Novosphingobium sp. G106: one gene and its partner. The protein of the gene in region 2 binds, or shares a complex with, the protein of the main gene of each other region. Links are inferred from orthologs where the notes say so. Each region holds a gene or a part of one and is shown on either strand. Other genes may lie near its edges.

Region 1 (9,203 bases), 590 kb from region 2 along the record:
CCAGTTGCCCGTGCCCGGCCCCATCCCCTGCTCGGGCGGCAGCGTCCAGGCAAGCTTGTCCATATGCGCCGAGATCCGCCCGACCACCTGGCCGGCGCGGCGCGCGAGAAACAGCTGCACTTCGGCATGTTCGAAGAACGGGTTCTTCTTGGGGTTCAACAGTTCGTCGACATCGGCCTTGAGCGGCGGCACCCAGTGCGGGTCGCTCGCATTGAGGCGGTAGGGCAGATCGATGAAGGCCTTGCGATCGGCCTTGGTGGCCACCGCGGTGACCCTGATGTCGCTCATGCTGAAATATCCCCCAACGTCCCGGTTCGATGCCAGGTCAGGCTTCTGCGTTGTCCGTCGCCATCGCCCGGCGCCGGGGGTGACCGCTGGCGATGCCGCCCGAAAGCTGCTTCACCCACGGATAGGTTTTCGCCACTTCCTCGTCATAGCCGAGGTTGAACACCGTCGGGCTGCGCGTCGGGCGATCCTTCTTCTCGTAATAGGTGCCGAGCAGGCGGTCCCAGGCATAGTTGGTGATGCCGTAGTTGCCGTCCTCGTCGAAGTAGTGATGCTCGTTGTGGCGCTGCTTCATGAACTGCACCCACTTCCACTTCGGCTTGAACGAGAGGTGCTGGATGCAGTGCATGAACTCGTAATAGCAGGTGGTCAGGATGCCCGTCGCGAAAGCCGCCAGCGCCCCGCCCGTGCCACCGATCAGCCAGCCGACCGGCAGCGTCGCGATCGCGATCGTCGGCAAGGTCGTATGCAGCGCGCCGAACAGCACTTCGAGGTGGTTGGGATCCTGGTGGTGATCGTAGTGGATCCGCTTCCACGTCGCCGACAACCAGGGCAGCTTGTACATCCACTGCCCGTGCAGGACGTACTGGTGCAGCAGGTGCCAGACCAGCGGATAGACGAACAGCGCGGCCAGGACCGAGAGGCCGGTCTGCCACAGGTTTGCCGGAAAGAAGGCGAAGCCGACCACGCAGGCCGCCGTCACCGCAAGGTAGGCAACGATCGTGTAGTGCTGGAAATAGGCCGTAACCAGATCGCGCATCGTCATGCGGTCGAGGTAGTGCGACCGCTTCCAGAACGGCAGGTGGCTTTCATCGCCGGAAACTTTGGCAGTGGTCTGCGACACGTATAGACTTCCTATGGGCCGGCATTGGCAAACCGCCCTTGTGCGCGGCGCCTTACCAGACTTGGGGAGGCAGCGCCATAAGCGCAACTTTGCGGCGGCAATGCGGCGTGGAAAGCGCAGCGCGCATGCTATTCTTCTGTACGGATCAGCACTGTCTCGCCGATGAACGCAAAGAGCAGAAAAGGCGCCCAAGCCGCCACCAGCGGAGGATAACCGCCGAAATTGCCCATGGCCAAGGCGGCGTTGTCGATGACGAAATAGGTAAAACCCAGCGCCATGCCGATGATCGCGCGGATCAGAACCTGGCCCGACCGGGCCAACCCGAACGCCGCCATCGCCCCCAGCAGCGGCATCAGGACCGAGGACAGCGGACCGGAGATCTTGTGCCACCACTTGCCCTCGAGTTCGGTGGTACGGCGGCCCGCGGCCTGCAGATCGGCAATCGAGCGCGTCAGTTCGAAGATGCTTTGCGAGTCCGCGTCGACCGAACTGATCGTGACCTGGTTGGGCTCGACATCCTTGGCGATCACCAGCGAGTCCAATTGCTCCGTCTCGGTGCTCTTCACGTCGAACCGCACAGGCGACTCAAGCCGCCAGCCCGGATTGGAGAAAGTCGCATGCGGGCTGCGCAGTTGCTCAGTCACCATGCCCTGGGCATCGCGCCGGTACCAGCTCACCCCCTGCATCGCCATGGCATTGCCCGTGCCGGTCACCGTCGCAGCCATCAGGATATTGTCGCCGTCGCGCAGGTAGACGTTACTGCGCACCCCCGAATCCTGGGGTAGCGGACCATAGCTGGCATCCTGCCAGACCTTGAGCCTTCCGGTGGCATGGGTGACGACGCGCTCGTTGAAAGTGAAACTGACCACGGCCACGACGATCGCGGTCAGGAACAGCGGCGCGAGCACCTGGTGCGCCGAAAGCCCCGCCGCCTTCATCGAGATCACCTCGCTGTTCTGGTTCAGCGTGAACAGCGTGAGGATCGTCGCCAGCAGCACCGAATAGGGCAGGAAGCGCGCGATCAGTTGCGGCGCGCGCAGGGTCACATAGGTCCACAGCTGTGCCTGGCCATTGCCCTGGTACGCGAGGATCTTGCCGCTCTCGGTCAGCAGGTCGAGCATCTGCAGGATGAGCACGAGCATCAGCAGCACGCCGACGACGCGGGTGATGAATAGCCGGGCGAGGTAGAGCGTCAGTGTCCGCGAAGGAAAGAATTCGAGCTGCATCTAGTCCCCTCAGGCCGGCTGCCGCGCGCGGCGCTTGATCAGCGCGCGGATACGCTTGCCGACCATCGACGAGGCCGTCTCGAGCCAGCCGATCGCCTGGCCGCCGGGGACATAGGCGACGCGCCAGTACATCCAGAAGATAAGCAGCGCGAAGAGCACGAAGGGCCCCCAGAGTGCCAGCGTCGGATCGATCCGGCCGAGCGAGGCCACCTGCTGCCCATATTCGTTGATCTTGTGATAGACCGTCACCATCACCACCGAGACGAAGACGCCGAGCGCCGAGGTCGAGCGCTTGGGCGGAATCGCCAGCGCCAGCCCGAGCAAAGGCACGAGCAGCATCATGACCACTTCGACCATGCGGTAATTGAAGCTCGCCTGGCTCTTGACGCGGACGTCCTCGGACAGGTTGTCGTTCCAGCCGATGCGCAGCAATTCGGGCAGGATGTATTCGCGGTCGGCATCGCCGCGGGCGCGGAACTTCTCGATCGCCGGCAGGTCTATCGGCAGGTCATGCCGGGTGAAGGTGAGCACGCGCGGGGTCTCGTTCGGCACCTCCTGGACAATCTGACCCTGGACGAGCCGCAGGATAATCGTGTCGGGCTGCCCCTTGAGTGCGAGGAACCGCCCCTCGCGCGCCGAGATCGACATGACCTGGCCCTTGGCATTGGCAATGCGCGCAAAGATGCCGATGAGCTGGCGGCCCTCGTCGCGGCTCTGCTCGACGCGCAGCGCCATCTTGTCCTGCAAGGTGGTGAACTCGCCGACCTTGATCGCCGCGCCCAGCGCGCCCGAGCGGAGCTCGAAATTGAGCTGCTCATAATAGTAGCGCGACAACGGCTGGAGATAGCCAACGTTGAGGAAATTCACCCCGACGAGCACAAGCGCGATCATGTAGGGCACGCGCATCAGCCGGGTGTAGGACAGCCCGACCGCGCGCATCACGTCGAGCTCGCTCGAGGTCGCGAGCTTGCGGAAGGCGAAGAGCACGCCCAGCATCAGCCCCAGCGGGATCGCAAGGCTGGCATATTCGGGCATCATGTTGGCGAGCATCTTGAACACGATGCTGACCGGCCCGCCTTCGGCTGCGACGAAGTCGAACAGCTTGAGCATCTTGTCGAGAATCAGCAGCGAAGCCGCGATCACGAAGACCGCAAGCATCGGCATCAGCACGAGCCGGAAGATGTAACGGTCTACGGCGGTGAAGAATTTCACGTGAAAGGCGATTCCGTCGGCTTGGCCTGAACCCCTATCGCCGCCGGGCGCATGGCGGAAGCGGAATCGACCTGTTCGCCCTTAACCAAAGCCCTATCGCCGAATTTGTTGCCGATGGGGCGGTCGGTCAGGCCTTTTCCAGCGTGCATTGCAACGGGTGCTGGTTCTGCCGGGCGAAATCCATGACCTGGTTAACCTTCGTCTCGGCGATCTCGTATGGGAAGATGCCGCAGACGCCGACGCCGCGCTGGTGGACGTGAAGCATCACGCGCGTCGCCTGCTCGAGATCCATGTTGAAGAAGCGCTTGAGGACCATCACGACGAATTCCATCGGCGTGTAATCGTCGTTGAGCATCAACACCTTGAACTGGCTCGGCTTCTTGGGCTTGGTGCGGGTCTTGGTGGCGACGCCGAGCTGGTCCTGGCCGTCTCCGCCGCCCGTCCCGGCCCCACCTGCGTCGTCGTCATCGCCGGCGCGCACGCGCCGGGGCAGCGGGGAATCAATGAAGCCGTAATCGTGATGCATAGGATGAGAATATCGTAAGCCGGGGGGAAACGACAACCCATCGAACACGGTTAACGCAAAATCGGACCGGCCGGCCTTGCGCCGTCCGGTCCGATTTGGTGCGTCGTAGGCAGATCGGCCCGGCGCGATGCGTCCGATCAGGCGCCGATTCAGGCGGCTGCCTTGACCTTGTCCAGGGCGAGGCTGACGCGGCCCGAGAGCGGCTTGATCACGTCGCCCGAGAGCTTGACCATCGCTTCGCCGGTCTTGGTCGAATAGGCCACGGCCGTATCGAAGTTGCGGCGCAGCAGGTCGGTCTGGAACTTGAAGAACTCGGTCGGCGACTTGACGGCGCTCAGCGCCTTGACGTCGGTCGTCGCGGTCTCGAATGCGCTCTTGCTGTCGGCGACGAACTTGTTGCCCAGTTCCTGCAGGCCCGAAGCCAGGATCTTGCCCGATTCGACGAAGGCTTCGACATTGCCCTTGGCGAACTCGGTCGCCTCGGTGGCGGCGGCAGTGGTCTTGGCGAAGGCTTCCTTGGCCTTTTCCTGGGCACCGTTGACGGTGTCCTTGATCGAAGCGGTCACGTCCATGGGGATTTCCTTGATTTTGGCGAAGAAGGGGGTGGACGGCGCAGCGCTCGGGCTGGCCTTCTTGACGGGCGAAGCGGTCTTGGGAGCGGTCTTGATTTTCTGAACCGAGGCCTTGCGCGGCTTGATCGGCGCCGACTTGGCGGGAGCGGCAGTCACGGACTTCGCCGCGCCGCGCTTGACCGCCAGCTTGGGAGCCGGCGTCCCTACCTTGATTGGGGCCTTGATCGGCTTGGCGGCGCGCGGCTTGGAAGCGGGCTTGGCCGCCGGCAGCGCTTCGACGACGGGCGCGACCGCTACCGGCTCGGCAGGCTTGCGCGCGCGCTTCGGCTTGGCGGGAAATTCCACCGGCTCGGCGCCGGCGTCGCTCTCGACTTCGGTTTCCGCCGGAGTTTCGGCCTCTGGAAGCTCCTTGGCCACGATCGCCTCGGAGGCGGCAGCATAGGCCTTCTCGGCCGAGTCGTCGATTTTGGTAACGTCTGAATCGGCCATTGCAGCGGAATCCCTAGCTTCGGGCGACCATTCGCACGGCAAGTGCGAGCGCGATTGCTGCACTGCACAATAATACACGAAATGCCCACGTCAAGGGTTTTTGTGCAGTGCAACATAACTGCAATGAGCCAGATAGCTCGTAGTCAGCGTTCCATAACGTAGCGGCCCGGGGCGTCTTCGATCACCTTGTCGCCGCGACCGCCGGGGTTGCGCTTGCCCGTCGCCTTAACCTCCGCGGCGTCCTGCCCGCGCAGCCAGCCGAGCCAGTGCGGCCACCAGCTTCCGGCATGCTCCTCGGCGCCAGCAACAAACTCGTCCAGCGTCTCGCCGGGCTTGGCGTTGGTCCAGTAGCCGTATTTCTTCGAGCCCTCGGGATTGACCACGCCGGCGATGTGCCCCGAGCCCGCAAGCAGGAAGGTCCAGGGGCCTTTGAGGTAATGCGTCAACTTCCACACGCTCTCAGGCGGGGCGATGTGATCCTCGCGCCCGGCCTGGATGAAGCTGGGCGTCGCGATCTGGCGAAGGTCGATCGGCGTGCCGTCGGCGCTGAGCGAATCCGCCACGACCAGCCGGTTGTCGCGGTAGAGATCGCGCAGGTAGGCGCAGTGCCACTTGGCCGGCAGGTTGGTGACATCGCCGTTCCAGTGGAGCAGGTCGAAGGCCGGATAGTCCTCGCCCATCAGGTAGTTCTTGGTGACGTAGCTCCAGATCAGGTCGTTGCCGCGCAGCAGGTTGAAAGTCGCAGCCATGTAACGGCCGTCGAGATAGCCGTCGGGCGCCAGATGGGCGATCGCCTCGATCTGCTGGTCGTCGATGAAGTGCTTGAGATCGCCCGGCTCCTCGAAGTCGACCTGGGCGGTGAAGAAGGTCGCGCTCTTGACCTTGTCGGCCTCGCCCCGCCGCGCCAGCACGGCCAGTGTCGCGGCGAGCGTCGTCCCGGCGACGCAGTAGCCGATCGCGTGGGCCGAGGGCACGTCCAATCGCGTCCGCACGACGTCGATCGCCTCGATCTGGGCGTGGATGTAATCGTCCCAGACGACGTCGGCGAAAGTCTCGTCGGCCGATTTCCACGACACCATGAACACCGTGATCCCCTGCGCCACGGCCCAGCGCACGAAGCTTTTCGCCGGGTTGAGATCGAGGATGTAGAACCGGTTGATCCACGGCGGGAAGATCACCAGCGGCGTCGCCAGGACGTTCTCGGTGGTCGGGGTGTATTGGATCAGCTGGTAGAGCTTGGCCTCGTGCACTACCTTGCCCGGGGTGACCGCGATGTTCTCGCCCAGCTTGAACGCATCGGGATCGGTATGGGTCAGCTGCCCGCGGCCGAGATCGGCCAGCAGGTGTTCAAGCCCTTTGACCAGGCTCTCGCCCTTGGTCTCGATCGCACGGTCGAGCGCGACGGGATTGGTCAGGGTGAAATTGGCCGGGCTCAGCGCGTCGAGGATTGCGCGGGTGAGGAAGCGCAGCTGCTCCTGCTTGGCCGGCTCCAGCCCCTCGATCCCTTCGGCCATGGCCTCGGCCTGTTCGGCGAACATCAGGTAAGCCTGGTGGATCAGAGCGAAGAACGGCTGTTCGCGCCACCTGGCATCGGCGAAACGACGGTCGCTGCGTGGCAGCCTCGGTTCGTCACCCGGCTGCGCATCGGTGGTTTTCGGTCCTATGCCGTACTGGCCGAGCACGGTCTCCCAGAGCGCGAGGCCATCCCCCCAGAGCCGCTTCTGCGTCTCGGGATGGGCGAGCGGCATCTGGCGATACCAACTCTCCACCAGCCCGATCAGCTTGGCGGGATCGGTATAGTGCTTCGCTGGCCGCGCAGCCTCGGCAATGGTGTCCCTCTGGAAATCGAGCCACATCGCCTGCATGCGCTGGGCGACCTCTGCCCAGTTCTGCGACGAACCGCTTCCGCCCGGGCCGGCTTGCGTGGGGGGGCAGGAATTGACCGAACAGGCTCCCGAAAACCTGAGTCGTGGCTTCGGCCTGCGCGCGCAGCATTTCGGCGAAAATCTCGGGCGCACCGCCTTCGCTTTGCGACTTGTCTGGCATTCGCACGGACTCCTTTGCCTTCGGCCTTGCACCCTCGAGTGCGCCTATTTCGAGTCCTCTCCGATCCCGCCCACAGAATAGCCGGACATCGGCCATTTGCCAGAGACAGTTTATCGCTTACATGGGACGCGCGGCAATTCCGCCGCAGAAATTGGAATGCAAGAGGTCATGGAAGACGAATTCTACCGCATCAAGCGACTGCCGCCCTATGTCATCGCCGAAGTGAATGACATGCGAGCCGCAGCACGCGCAGCAGGTAGAGACATCATCGACCTCGGCATGGGCAATCCCGATCTGCCGCCGCCTTCGCACATCATCGACAAGCTCTGCGAAGTCGCCCAGAAGCCCTCGGCGCACGGCTATTCGGCCTCGGCGGGCATCCCCGGCGTGCGCAAGGCGCAGGCCAATTACTATGGCCGCCGTTTCGGCGTCGAGCTCGATCCCGATACCGAGGTCGTCATGACCATGGGATCGAAGGAAGGCCTCGCCTCGATGGCGACGGCGATCACCGCGCCCGGCGACGTCGTGCTGGCCCCGAACCCGAGCTACCCGATCCACACCTTCGGCTTCATCATTGCCGGGGCGACGATCCGCTCGGTGCCGACCACGCCCGACGAGGAATACTGGCGCGCGCTCGACCGGGCGATGGCCTTCACCGTGCCCCGCCCGTCGATCCTCATCGTCAACTACCCGTCGAACCCTACGGCCGAGACGGTGGATCTGGCGTTCTACGAGCGGCTGGTCGCCTGGGCGAAGGAGAACAAGGTCTGGGTCCTGTCCGACCTCGCCTATTCGGAGCTCTATTACGACGGCAACCCGACCGTATCGATCCTGCAGGTGCCCGGCGCCAAGGACGTGGCGGTGGAATTCACCTCGATGTCGAAGACCTTCTCGATGGCCGGCTGGCGCGTCGGCTTCGCCGTCGGCAACCGCAAACTCATCGCCGCGCTGAAGCGAGTGAAGAGTTACCTCGATTATGGAGCATTTACTCCGATCCAGGCGGCGGCCTGCGCAGCCCTCAACGGACCGCAGGACATCGTCGAGAAGAACCGCGAACTCTACCAGAAGCGCCGCGACGTGCTGGTCGAAAGCTTCGGCCGCGCCGGCTGGGAAATCCCCTCCCCGAAGGCCTCGATGTTCGCCTGGGCACCCCTGCCGCCGGCACTCAAGGACATGGGATCGTTGGAGTTTTCCAAGCAGCTCCTAACCCATGCCGAAGTCGCGGTGGCACCGGGCGTCGGCTATGGCGAGGACGGCGAAGGCTTCGTCCGCATCGCCATGGTCGAAAACGAGCAGCGGCTTCGCCAGGCAGCGCGCAACATCAAGCGCTATCTGTCCAGCATGGGCGTGAACAGCTCGGCCGCCTGATAGGCTAGTCGCGCTCCCATCGGTATTGGCAAGCCATCCGACTTGCTGTGTTCTTACCGATCCATGACGGCGATTCGCCATGGATCGGGTCCACAAAGAACATGAGGCCGATGGGGGCGTGCATTGCGCCTGTTTCAATGGTTGTGCGCAACCGAAATCCCACATGCCTTGGATCTGCGCCGTTGCGGGTGGCGATTGACCGAGGCGGAGGCGGGATCGGGAGATTCCGTCGCGCTGGCCCATCTCGCGGCGATGGACCCGCACGCCTGGACCCGGCTGCGTCACGACTATCCCCGACCCCAGCATGATCGCGTGTTGCTGCTCGGCGTCGGCGACAGCGCCCGGCGCGCGCGGCTGCTCGGGCTGGGCTTCGGCGACGTGCTCTGTGATGCGCCGGTCCTGAGCGAGATCGCCGCGCGCGCCGAACGTGTGGCCGAACGCGTACAGATGCTGCCGCGGTACCGGACGATCGGGCCGCTCCGGCTCGACCTCTTCGCCCGTGACGGCTTCGTCGCGGGGCGCCCGCTGGCGCTCCATCCGCGCGAATTCGCCCTGCTCTGGCGCCTGGCGGACCGGCCCGGCATGGCCGTCTCCAAACAGGCGCTGCTGAGCGAAGTCTGGCGGCTGTATCACGT
Region 2 (9,384 bases):
TCTCGGGGAATGTGCCCGATATGTCGTCGCCGGAGCGCGAATAGACCCGCGTTTCGCCGCCCGCGTGAACGAGCTGGACGCGGATGCCGTCCCATTTCCACTCCGCCGCATAGTCGGCCATGTCGACCACCGTATCGTCGAGCGGGTGGGCGAGCATGAAGGGGCGGAACAGCGGCATGTCCTCGCCCGAAGGCGGCTCGGCGCCGCGCGCGGCCCAGTCGAACAGCGGCAGATAGGGCGCGGTCTGGCCGTGCCAGTACTCCTCGACATCGTCGACGCTGACTTCGAAGGCCTGGGCGAAAGCGGTCTTGGCGAGCCGTGCAGAGATGCCGATGCGCATCGCGCCAGTCGCGAGCTTGAGCAGGGCATAGCGGCCGTTGGCGTCGAGCCGGTCGAGCAGGGCTGGCAACTCGCGCATCACGGACGCGCGGGTCATGCTGGCGAGGATGTCGACGGCTTCGGCGACGGTCGGCGGTGCAGGGGAATTGGGCGGCTCGGGCCAGAGAAGGCTGGCGGTCTCGGCGGTGTCGCCGACGTAGTCGCGCGACAGCGCGAACAGCACCGGATCGACACGCTCCATCAGCAGGTTTCGGATCGTCGAGCCCTTGACCGCAGGGAAGTCGAGCCCGTCGGTCAGCGCGGCGAGCGCCCAGCCGCGGTCGGGATCGGGGGTGAGGCGCAGGTAGTCGGCCAGCAGCTTCAGCTTGGCGTTGCGCGAAGAGGTATAGACCAGCGCGTCGAGGAGGGCGGCGAAATGTTCCACCTAGTCGTCCTCGTCCTCGTACCCCACCATTGCCAGCGCCCGCGCCTTGCGCTGGTTGAGCTCGCACCAGCGCAGCAGGGCTTCTTCGCGGCCGTGGGTGATCCAGGTCTCGGCGGGGTTCACGTCCTGGATCGTCTGGGTCAGTTCGTCCCAGTCGGCGTGGTCGGAGATCACCAGCGGCAGCTCGACATTTCGCTGGCGCGCACGCTGGCGAACCCGCATCCAGCCCGAGGCCATGGCGGTGATCGGATCGGGCAGGCGGCGGCTCCAGCGGTCGTTTAGCGCCGAGGGCGGGCAGATGATGACCTGGCCCATGAGATCGGCCTTGGGCGTGTCGGCCACCAGCCGCAGGTTGCCGAGATCGACGCCGAGCTCCTGATAGAGCCGGCACATCCGTTCCATCGCGCCGTGCAGGTAGATCGGCTCGCGATGGCCCGCGCGGCGCAACTCGGCGATCAGCCGCTGCGCCTTGCCCAGCGCATAGGCGCCGACGAGCACGCAGCGTTCCGGGTTGGCCTCGCGTGACGCGAGCAGGCGCGCGACTTCCTCCTCGACCGGTGGATGGCGGAACACGGGCAGTCCGAAGGTCGCCTCGGTGATGAGAATATCGCACGGCGTGACCACGAAAGGCGGGCAGGTGGGGTCGGGCCGGCGCTTGAAGTCGCCGGTGACGATCACCCGCTCACCGGCGTGTTCGAGCAGGATCTGCGCCGAGCCGAGTACGTGGCCCGCCGGTAGCCAGGTCGCGGTGACGCCGCCCTTGAGTTCGATCGTCTCACCGTAGGGTATGGCTTCGCCGCCCTCGGTTACCCCATACCGCACTTCCATGATGGCCAGCGTCGCCGGCGTGGCGATCGTCCGACCATGGCCGCCGCGCGCGTGGTCGGAATGGCCGTGGGTCACCAGTGCGAGGTCGACCGGCCGCGCCGGGTCGATCCAGCACTTTGCGGGCGGGATATAGATTCCGTGCGATTCGGGTCGGATCCAGGACGCGGTGGCGGGCATGGAGGAAAGATGGCGCGGGGTGGCCAATTGTTCCAGCCCGGCCGGTGTTTGCGAAAGCCGATGGCCGCGTTAGGCTGCTGGGGAACGAGAGGCATCCGATATGGACGCGATCACGTCACACGACATCTATTTCCATATCCGCGTCCTGCTGGGCGTCGTCGTCGGTCTCGGCGTGACGCGCATTCTGTCGGGCCTGGCCCGGCTGGTGCAGCATCCGGGGCAGAAGCGACTCTATTTCCCGCATCTGGTCTGGGCGCTGGTGATCCTCACCTCGATCATCCACTTCTGGTGGTGGGAGTTTGCGCTGATCCACCAGGAGACCTTCCGCTTCCAGCTGTTCGTCTTCATCCTGTTCTACGCGTTCCAGTTCTTCGTGCTCGCCAGCCTGCTGTTTCCTGACGAGATGGCCGAGTACGACAGCTACGCCGACTACTTCCTCTCGCGCCGGCGCTGGTTCTTCGGGCTGTTCGCGCTGACTTTCGTCACCGACTTCGCCGATACGCTGATCAAGGGGCCGGCGCGGCTGGCGGAGCTGGGACTGGAATACGAGATCAAGCTGGTCGTCTGCATCGGTCTTTGCCTGGTCGCCGCGGTCACCGGAAACCGGCGCTTTCACTGGCTCTTCCCGGCGATCTACCTGCTCTATTACCTCGGCTGGATCGGGCGCGAGTTCGACATCCTCGGTTGAAACGAAAAAGCCCCGGAAGCTTGCGCTGCCGGGGCTCCATTCGAGAGTTCAGCTCGATTTATTCGGCGTCGGTGCTCGGTTCCTGCTTCTTTGCCGCGGGCTTGCGCTTGGCAGCAGCCTTGGGCGCGGGCTTGGCAGACTTCTTGACCAGCTTCGGCGGGGCCGGGGTCAGCTCGAAGCTGAGCGCCGCGTCCTTGACCGAGACATGGACCTCGCCGCCGTTGTTGAGCTTGCCGAACAGCAGTTCCTCGGCGAGCGGTTGCTTGACCTTCTCCTGCAGCAGGCGGGCCATCGGCCGCGCGCCGTAGAGCTTGTCGTAGCCGCGCTCGCCCAGCCAGCCGCGGGCATCGCCGTCGAACTGGATGTGGACGTTCTGTTCGGCCAGCTGCAGTTCGAGCTGGAGGATGAACTTGTCCACGACCCGGCTGACGACTTCGGTGCCGAGGTAGGCGAAGGGCACGATGGCATCGAGGCGGTTGCGGAACTCCGGAGAGAACATCCGCTTCACCGCTTCGTCGCCGGCGTCTTCCTTCGAGACGTCGCCGAACCCGATGCCCTGCTTGGCCATGTCGGAGGCGCCCGCGTTGGTCGTCATGATCAGGACGACGTTGCGGAAGTCCACCGTCTTGCCGTGGTGATCGGTCAGGCGACCGTTATCCATCACCTGCAGCAGGATGTTGAACAGGTCGGGATGCGCCTTCTCGATTTCGTCGAGCAGCAGCACGCAGTGCGGCTGCTGGTCGATCGCATCGGTCAGGAGACCGCCCTGATCGAAGCCGACATAGCCCGGAGGCGCACCGATCAGGCGGCTGACCGAGTGGCGCTCCATGTATTCGGACATGTCGAAGCGCTGCAGCGGAATGCCCATGATCGAGGCGAGCTGGCGTGCAACTTCGGTCTTGCCGACACCGGTCGGGCCCGAGAACAGGAACGAGCCGATCGGCTTGTCCGGATCGCGCAGGCCGGCACGGCTGAGTTTCATTGCCGAAGACAGCACTTCGATCGCCTTGTCCTGGCCGAAAACTACGCGCTTGAGGTCGCGCTCGAGATGCTCGAGCACGGTGCGGTCGTCGGAGCTGACCGACTTGGGCGGGATACGCGCCATCGTCGCGATCACGGCCTCGATCTCCTTGGCGGTGATCGTCTTCTTGCGCTTGCTTGGCGGCAGCAGCATTTGCATGGCGCCGACTTCGTCGATCACGTCGATCGCCTTGTCGGGCAGCTTGCGGTCGTTGATGTAGCGGGCCGACAGCTCGACCGCCGTCTTGATCGCGTCGGGGGTGTACTTGACCTTGTGGTGGTCTTCGAAGGCAGAACGCAGGCCCTTGAGGATCTTGATCGTGTCCTCGATCGTCGGCTCGTTCACGTCGATCTTCTGGAACCGGCGCAGCAGCGCGCGATCCTTCTCGAAGTGGTTGCGGAATTCCTTGTAGGTGGTCGAGCCGATGCAGCGGATCGAACCGCTCGACAGGGCCGGCTTGAGCAGGTTCGAGGCGTCCATCGCGCCGCCGCTGGTCGCACCGGCGCCGATCACCGTGTGAATCTCGTCGATGAACAGCACGGCTTCGGGCATCTTCTCGAGTTCTGAGACGACCTGCTTCAGCCGCTCCTCGAAGTCGCCGCGATAGCGCGTGCCGGCGAGCAGCGAGCCCATGTCGAGCGAATAGATCACCGCGTCGGCCAGCACCTCGGGAACGTCGCCTTCGACGATCTTGCGCGCCAGGCCTTCGGCGATCGCCGTCTTGCCGACGCCGGGATCGCCGACATAGAGCGGATTGTTCTTCGAGCGGCGGCAGAGGATCTGGATCGTCCGGTCGACCTCGGGGCCGCGGCCGATCAGCGGGTCGATCTTGCCGGTCAGCGCCTTCTCGTTGAGGTTGACCGTGAACTGATCGAGCGCGGAATCCTTTTTCTGGCTCTTGCTGTCGCTCTTTTCTTCGGCCTGCGGCACTTCGTTCTCGCTACCTTTGGGGGTGCGGTCCTCGATCCGGCGGCCGCCCTTGCCGATGCCGTGGCTGATGAAGCTCACCGCATCCAAACGGCTCATGTCCTGCTGCTGCAGGAAATAGACCGCGTAGGAGTCTCGCTCGGAGAACAGCGCGACGAGCACGTTGGCGCCGGTCACCGTGTCCTTGCCCGAGGACTGGACGTGGAGGATGGCGCGCTGGATCACGCGCTGGAAGCCGGCGGTGGGGGCGGGGTCGCCCTTGTCCGCGGTCTTGAGCGACTGGTATTCCTGATCGAGGTACTGCCGCACGACATCGCCGAGATCGCCGAGGTCGACGCCGCAGGCCTGCATGACCTGGGCTGCGTCCGAGTCGTCGATCAGCGCGAGCAGCAGATGCTCGAGCGTTGCATATTCGTGGCTGCGTTCGGACGCATGGGCCAGGGCCGAATGCAGCGTCTTTTCGAGGTTCTGAGCGAAACTGGGCATCATCTATCTTTCGCTAGGGAAGGTGACTTTCCGCTGACGGGAAAACATGAAGAAGATTGGTTAACGAATCCCCGCGGGAACGGGGTGGGTTGATCCCTATATGGGAAGGCCTCTTCGGCGTTGCGAGAGGGGCGCCTCTCACGGTGTTTTCAACCTGAACAACGCGTCGGCAGCGGCCATATGAGCGGCGGTCTTGGCCTTGTGGGCGGTGACGCGGGCGATCTCGGCTTCGAGCAATTCTATGCGTGCGACAAGCTCGTCCTGCGAATAGCTGTCGAGGCTTTCGCCGGCTAGTCGGCTGGCGGAATCTCCGCGGGGCCGTGGTCGATCGTCGTCGTCCATTGCGGTGCAGCATCGGACGCTCTTCGCTTGCTGTCAACCGGTAGCCGGATTAGTGAACAAGTGCGTTTCGCGCGGCAAAAGGGGGCCCAAATGCCGGCAATTGTTCCGCAATTCATGACGGCTATGGGCTTCGATGCGCCCGGCGGCCCCGAGGTGCTGCGCGCCGAAACACTGCCCGTGCCGAGTCCCGGACCGGGCGAGGTGTTGGTCAAAGTCGCTTTTGCCGGGGTCAATCGGCCCGACGTGGTGCAGCGGCAGGGCTCCTATCCGCCGCCGCCGGGCGCTTCGCCGATTCCTGGGCTGGAGATCGCCGGCGAGGTTGTTGCGCTGGGCGAGGGCGTTGGCGAACTGGCTGGGGGCCAGCAGGTCTGCGCTTTGGTGCCGGGCGGCGGCTATGCCGAATACTGCCTGGCGCGGGCCGAACATTGCCTGAGCGTACCCGAGGCGCTGAGCCTGGCCGAAGCGGCCGCGCTGCCCGAGACGCTGTTCACCGTCTGGCACAACGTGTTCGAGCGTGGCTGGGCGATGGAGGGCGAGACGATCCTGGTCCACGGCGGCACCAGCGGCATCGGCACCATGGCGATCCTGCTGGGCAAGCTGTTCGATCTCACCGTCATCGTCACCTGCGGCGGGCCCGAGAAATGCGCGCGCGCGCTGGAGATCGGCGCGGCCCATGCGATCGATTACAAGGCGCAGGACTTCGTCGCGGAAGTCAGCCGCATCACCGGCGGCAAGGGTGTGCAGATCGTGCTCGACATGGTCGCGGGCGACTATGTGCCGCGCAATCTCAAATGCCTCGCGGAGGACGGGCGCCATGTCACGATCGCTGTGCAGGGTGGGGCGAGAGCCGAGCTCAACATGGCCGTGGTAATGATGCGGCGCTACACGCTGACCGGTTCGACGTTGCGCCCGCGTTCGGCCGTGTTCAAGGCGCTGCTGACACAGGAGATCGCGCGCAACGTCTGGTCCTTCGCCGAGGCGGGCCAGCTGCGCCCGGTGATGGACAGGACCTTCCCGCTGGCCGAAGCCGCCGCTGCGCACGCACGAATGGAAGCGGGCGCGCATGTCGGCAAGATCGTTCTGGAGATATAAGCTCTCCTTGTCGCTGCACCTCGGCTTCGTGGAAGTCAGGCCCGGCCCAATCCGCTAGGTATCGTGCCCATGGACACATTCATCCTCCACGAAGACCCCTGCAGCGGCAATTGCTACAAGATCCGGCTCACCGCGGCGCTGCTCGGGCTGCCGATCGAGCGGCGGTTCTACGACATTCGCAAGGGCGAGACGCGGACGCCGGAATTCCTGCGTGAGGTCAACGCCAATGGCCGCATTCCGGTACTGCAGATCGGGGAGGGCGCGGCTGCGCGCTTCCTGCCTGAGAGCAACGCTGCCTGCTGGTACCTCGCCGAAGGCAGCGCGCTGATTCCGGACAATCGCTTCGACCGGGCCGACATGCTGCGCTGGATGTTCTTCGAGCAGTACAACCACGAGCCCAACGTCGCGACGCTGCGCTTCTGGCTGTCGATCGTCGGCGAGGGCGATCTGAGCGACGCCCAGCGCGGCCAGATCGCGGCCAAGCGCGCGGGCGGCGAGGCTGCGCTGGCGCTGATGGACGAGCATCTCGCCAGCCGTGACTGGTTCGCGGGCGACCGAGCATCGCTCGCCGACATCGCACTCTATGCCTATACCCATGTCGGTGAGGAGGGCGGCTTCCGGCTGTCCGACTATCCGGCGGTCCGCGCCTGGTTGGACCGCATTGCGGCCCTGCCCCGCTATGTGCCGATGGATTGAACCGGCTTAGTACTCGTAGCCTTGGTCGGTCCGTTCGACATTGGTCGTCGGCGCGGCCGCTTGGCTCAGCGCGCGCTCCTGCTTCCATTCGGCGTCCGCCTGAGCGAACTCGCGCTGTTCCTGCGCCGCGTCGGGATCGACCGTGCGGATCGCGCTGCCGTTCACACTGGGCTCGGACGAACGGCCCGAACCGGAAAACGCCAGCAGCAGCGTCGTCAGCTTTTCCGGGTTGTTCTTGAGGTCGAGCGCGCGCGCCATTTGCTTCTCGTTGGTTGCAACCGCGATCGCCAGAAGCATGGTCGAGAGGCCCGAGGTTTCGGATTTCGCGCTCGAACCCATCTCGAGGCTGCGCCCGGTCGCTTTCAGCAGGCCTTGCAGGGCGTTCTCGATCTTGCGCTCGCTGACCACCATCTCCTTGCCGCCGATCGTGGCATGGACTTCCGGGACTCTGACGAATGCGTGCACGACCGTCGCCTGGCCGCCGTCCTTGGCTTCGAGCTTCAGGCGGACGGTGGCGGGAAAGCTGCCGCTGCCGGGGATCGTGTAGAGGATTTCCCCATCGCTTGGCCGGCTGCGCTGGAAGGTGATGCCGGGAAATACGATCTGCGCCTGGCTGATGTCGGCCGCCAGCAGCGGCGCATAGACTACCTCGACCGGCCGCTTGATCTCGACGGCGAAATCCTCGGCATCGCTGCCTTCGCCGCAACCGGCGAGCAACACTGCCGGCGCCAGAACCGCAAATCCCCAAAACCGCATGTCTCGTCCCCTGGATGACGCGCGATGCTCATAACTAGGAATGCTTAAGCTTTGGTGCGTTCCACTTGCCGAACCGGGCGATTGCGCCTAGATGACGGTCGGTACGGCCGCTCCGCGAGGGGCGGCCCTTATTGTTTCTGCCGAATTTTCGAACAAGATTTCCCGAGTGGAGAAGAACCCGTGACCCAGCCCACCCCGCTGATGCCGCATGCGACCGCATCCTGGCTCGTCGACACCACGTCGCTGACCTTCGAGCAGATCGCCGAATTCTGCGGGCTGCACATCCTCGAGGTTCAGGCCATGGCCGACGATCTCGCCAGCAGCAAGTACACGGGCCGCGATCCCGTTCGCGCCGGCGAGCTCAACATGGCCGAGATCGAGAAGGGCCAGGCAGACCCCAACTATTCGCTCAAGATGCAGAAAGCGCCGGTTACGGTCAATCGCACCAAGGGCCCGCGCTACACGCCGGTGTCGAAGCGCCAGGACAAGCCCGACGGCATCGCCTGGATCCTGCGCCACCACCCCGAGATTTCGGACGCGCAGATCGGCAAGCTGATCGGCACGACGCGCAACACGATCGCGGCGATTCGCGACCGCTCGCACTGGAACATCGCCAACATCCAGCCGAAGGATCCTGTAACGCTGGGTCTTTGCTCGCAGCGCGAGCTCGATGCCTTGGTGGCCAAGGCGGCGAAGAAGGCGGGCATCGTCGACGACGGCCTGGCCGACCAGCGCCTTGGCGACGACCGCGAGGCCCTTATCGAGGAACTGCGCGCCGAGCGCGAGGCCGCGACCAAGGCGGCCGGCGAAGCCGCGCAGGAACTCGAGGCCCAGGCTTGGCTCGAAGCCAAGCGCGCGGCCGAGGCCGCCGGCGAGGCCTGAGGCCCATTATCAGTCAGTTCGGAGCATTTGCCGCTCCGAACTGACATTGCTGTAAACAAGCCCGCTTGCCCTTCGCGCGGGGACAGTCCACACTCTTCTCATGGAAGAGGGGATCGGACCGGAAATCTGGCGCACGCGCTACGCGCATCCTGGCGTCTGGGATCAGCAGTTTCCGCCGCTCGCCATGACCGATCTCTTTGCCGAGGCAGCGGCGAAGCGCGGCGATGCGCCGCTGGTCGACTTCTATGGGCGCATTTACAACTACAAGGACATGCTGGCCGAGGCGCGTCATTTTGCCGCCGGCCTCCAGGCCATGGGCGTCGGCAAGGGTGACCGCGTCGGGCTCTACCTGCCCAACGTTCCCACCTATATCCCGGCCTATTTCGGCGCGATGTTCGCCGGCGCCACCGGGGTGAACTTCTCGCCGCTCTACACCGCGCGCGAGCTCGAGGCGCAGGTCGAGGATTCGGGCACGCGGCTGATGGTCACGCTCGACTCGCCGGCCCTGTTGCCGACCGCGCTCGAAGTGCTGAAAAGTTCGTCGCTCGAAAAGCTGATCGTCGCCCATCTCGCGGACATGCTGCCTTTCGTCCAGAGCCTGGGCCTGCGGATGTTCCGCCGCCGCGAGATCGCGCCGATCCCGAAGCAGGCCGATGTCATCCATTGGCGCGACGCCTTGTCCCCGGCCGAGCCCAAGCCGGTAGCGATCGATCCGCTGACCGATCT

Evidence for each region.
Region 1: the proteins of clpA (region 2) and clpS are in contact, whole or in part, in a solved structure (PDB 1LZW), measured with the Escherichia coli proteins. The link is inferred for Novosphingobium sp. G106 from one-to-one orthologs.

Annotation. Positions count from the first base shown.
Region 1 is NZ_JAHOOZ010000001.1:4,869,286-4,878,488, reverse strand. What follows is about bases 2,395-5,289. They hold clpS (ATP-dependent Clp protease adapter ClpS), read right to left. Parts: upstream 4,094-5,289; coding sequence 3,695-4,093; downstream 2,395-3,694. Other genes in these bases: phaP (phasin family protein), read right to left, coding at 4,243-5,154; KRR38_RS23530 (LptF/LptG family permease), read right to left, coding at 2,395-3,567. In the rest of the region: KRR38_RS23545 (N-acetyltransferase), read right to left, coding at 1-288; KRR38_RS23540 (sterol desaturase family protein), read right to left, coding at 326-1,129; LPS export ABC transporter permease LptG, read right to left, coding at 1,258-2,355; more of KRR38_RS23530, read right to left, coding at 2,365-2,394; KRR38_RS23515 (class I poly(R)-hydroxyalkanoic acid synthase), read right to left, coding at 5,298-7,019; KRR38_RS23510 (LL-diaminopimelate aminotransferase), read left to right, coding at 7,369-8,568; KRR38_RS36390 (winged helix-turn-helix domain-containing protein), read left to right, coding at 8,737-9,203. UniProt on the Escherichia coli protein: Involved in the modulation of the specificity of the ClpAP-mediated ATP-dependent protein degradation.
Region 2 is NZ_JAHOOZ010000001.1:4,280,430-4,289,813, forward strand. What follows is about bases 2,203-5,278. They hold clpA (ATP-dependent Clp protease ATP-binding subunit ClpA), read right to left. Parts: upstream 4,891-5,278; coding sequence 2,515-4,890; downstream 2,203-2,514. Other genes in these bases: KRR38_RS20540 (hypothetical protein), read left to right, coding at 2,203-2,456; KRR38_RS20550 (DUF1192 domain-containing protein), read right to left, coding at 5,029-5,232. Outside these bases: KRR38_RS20530 (cisplatin damage response ATP-dependent DNA ligase), read right to left, coding at 1-763; KRR38_RS20535 (ligase-associated DNA damage response exonuclease), read right to left, coding at 764-1,768; more of KRR38_RS20540, read left to right, coding at 1,869-2,202; KRR38_RS20555 (NAD(P)H-quinone oxidoreductase), read left to right, coding at 5,323-6,324; KRR38_RS20560 (glutathione S-transferase family protein), read left to right, coding at 6,394-7,020; KRR38_RS20565 (hypothetical protein), read right to left, coding at 7,027-7,776; KRR38_RS20570 (DUF1013 domain-containing protein), read left to right, coding at 7,957-8,658; KRR38_RS20575 (long-chain fatty acid--CoA ligase), read left to right, coding at 8,759-9,384. UniProt on the Escherichia coli protein: ATP-dependent specificity component of the ClpAP protease. It directs the protease to specific substrates. It has unfoldase activity. The primary function of the ClpA-ClpP complex appears to be the degradation of unfolded or abnormal proteins.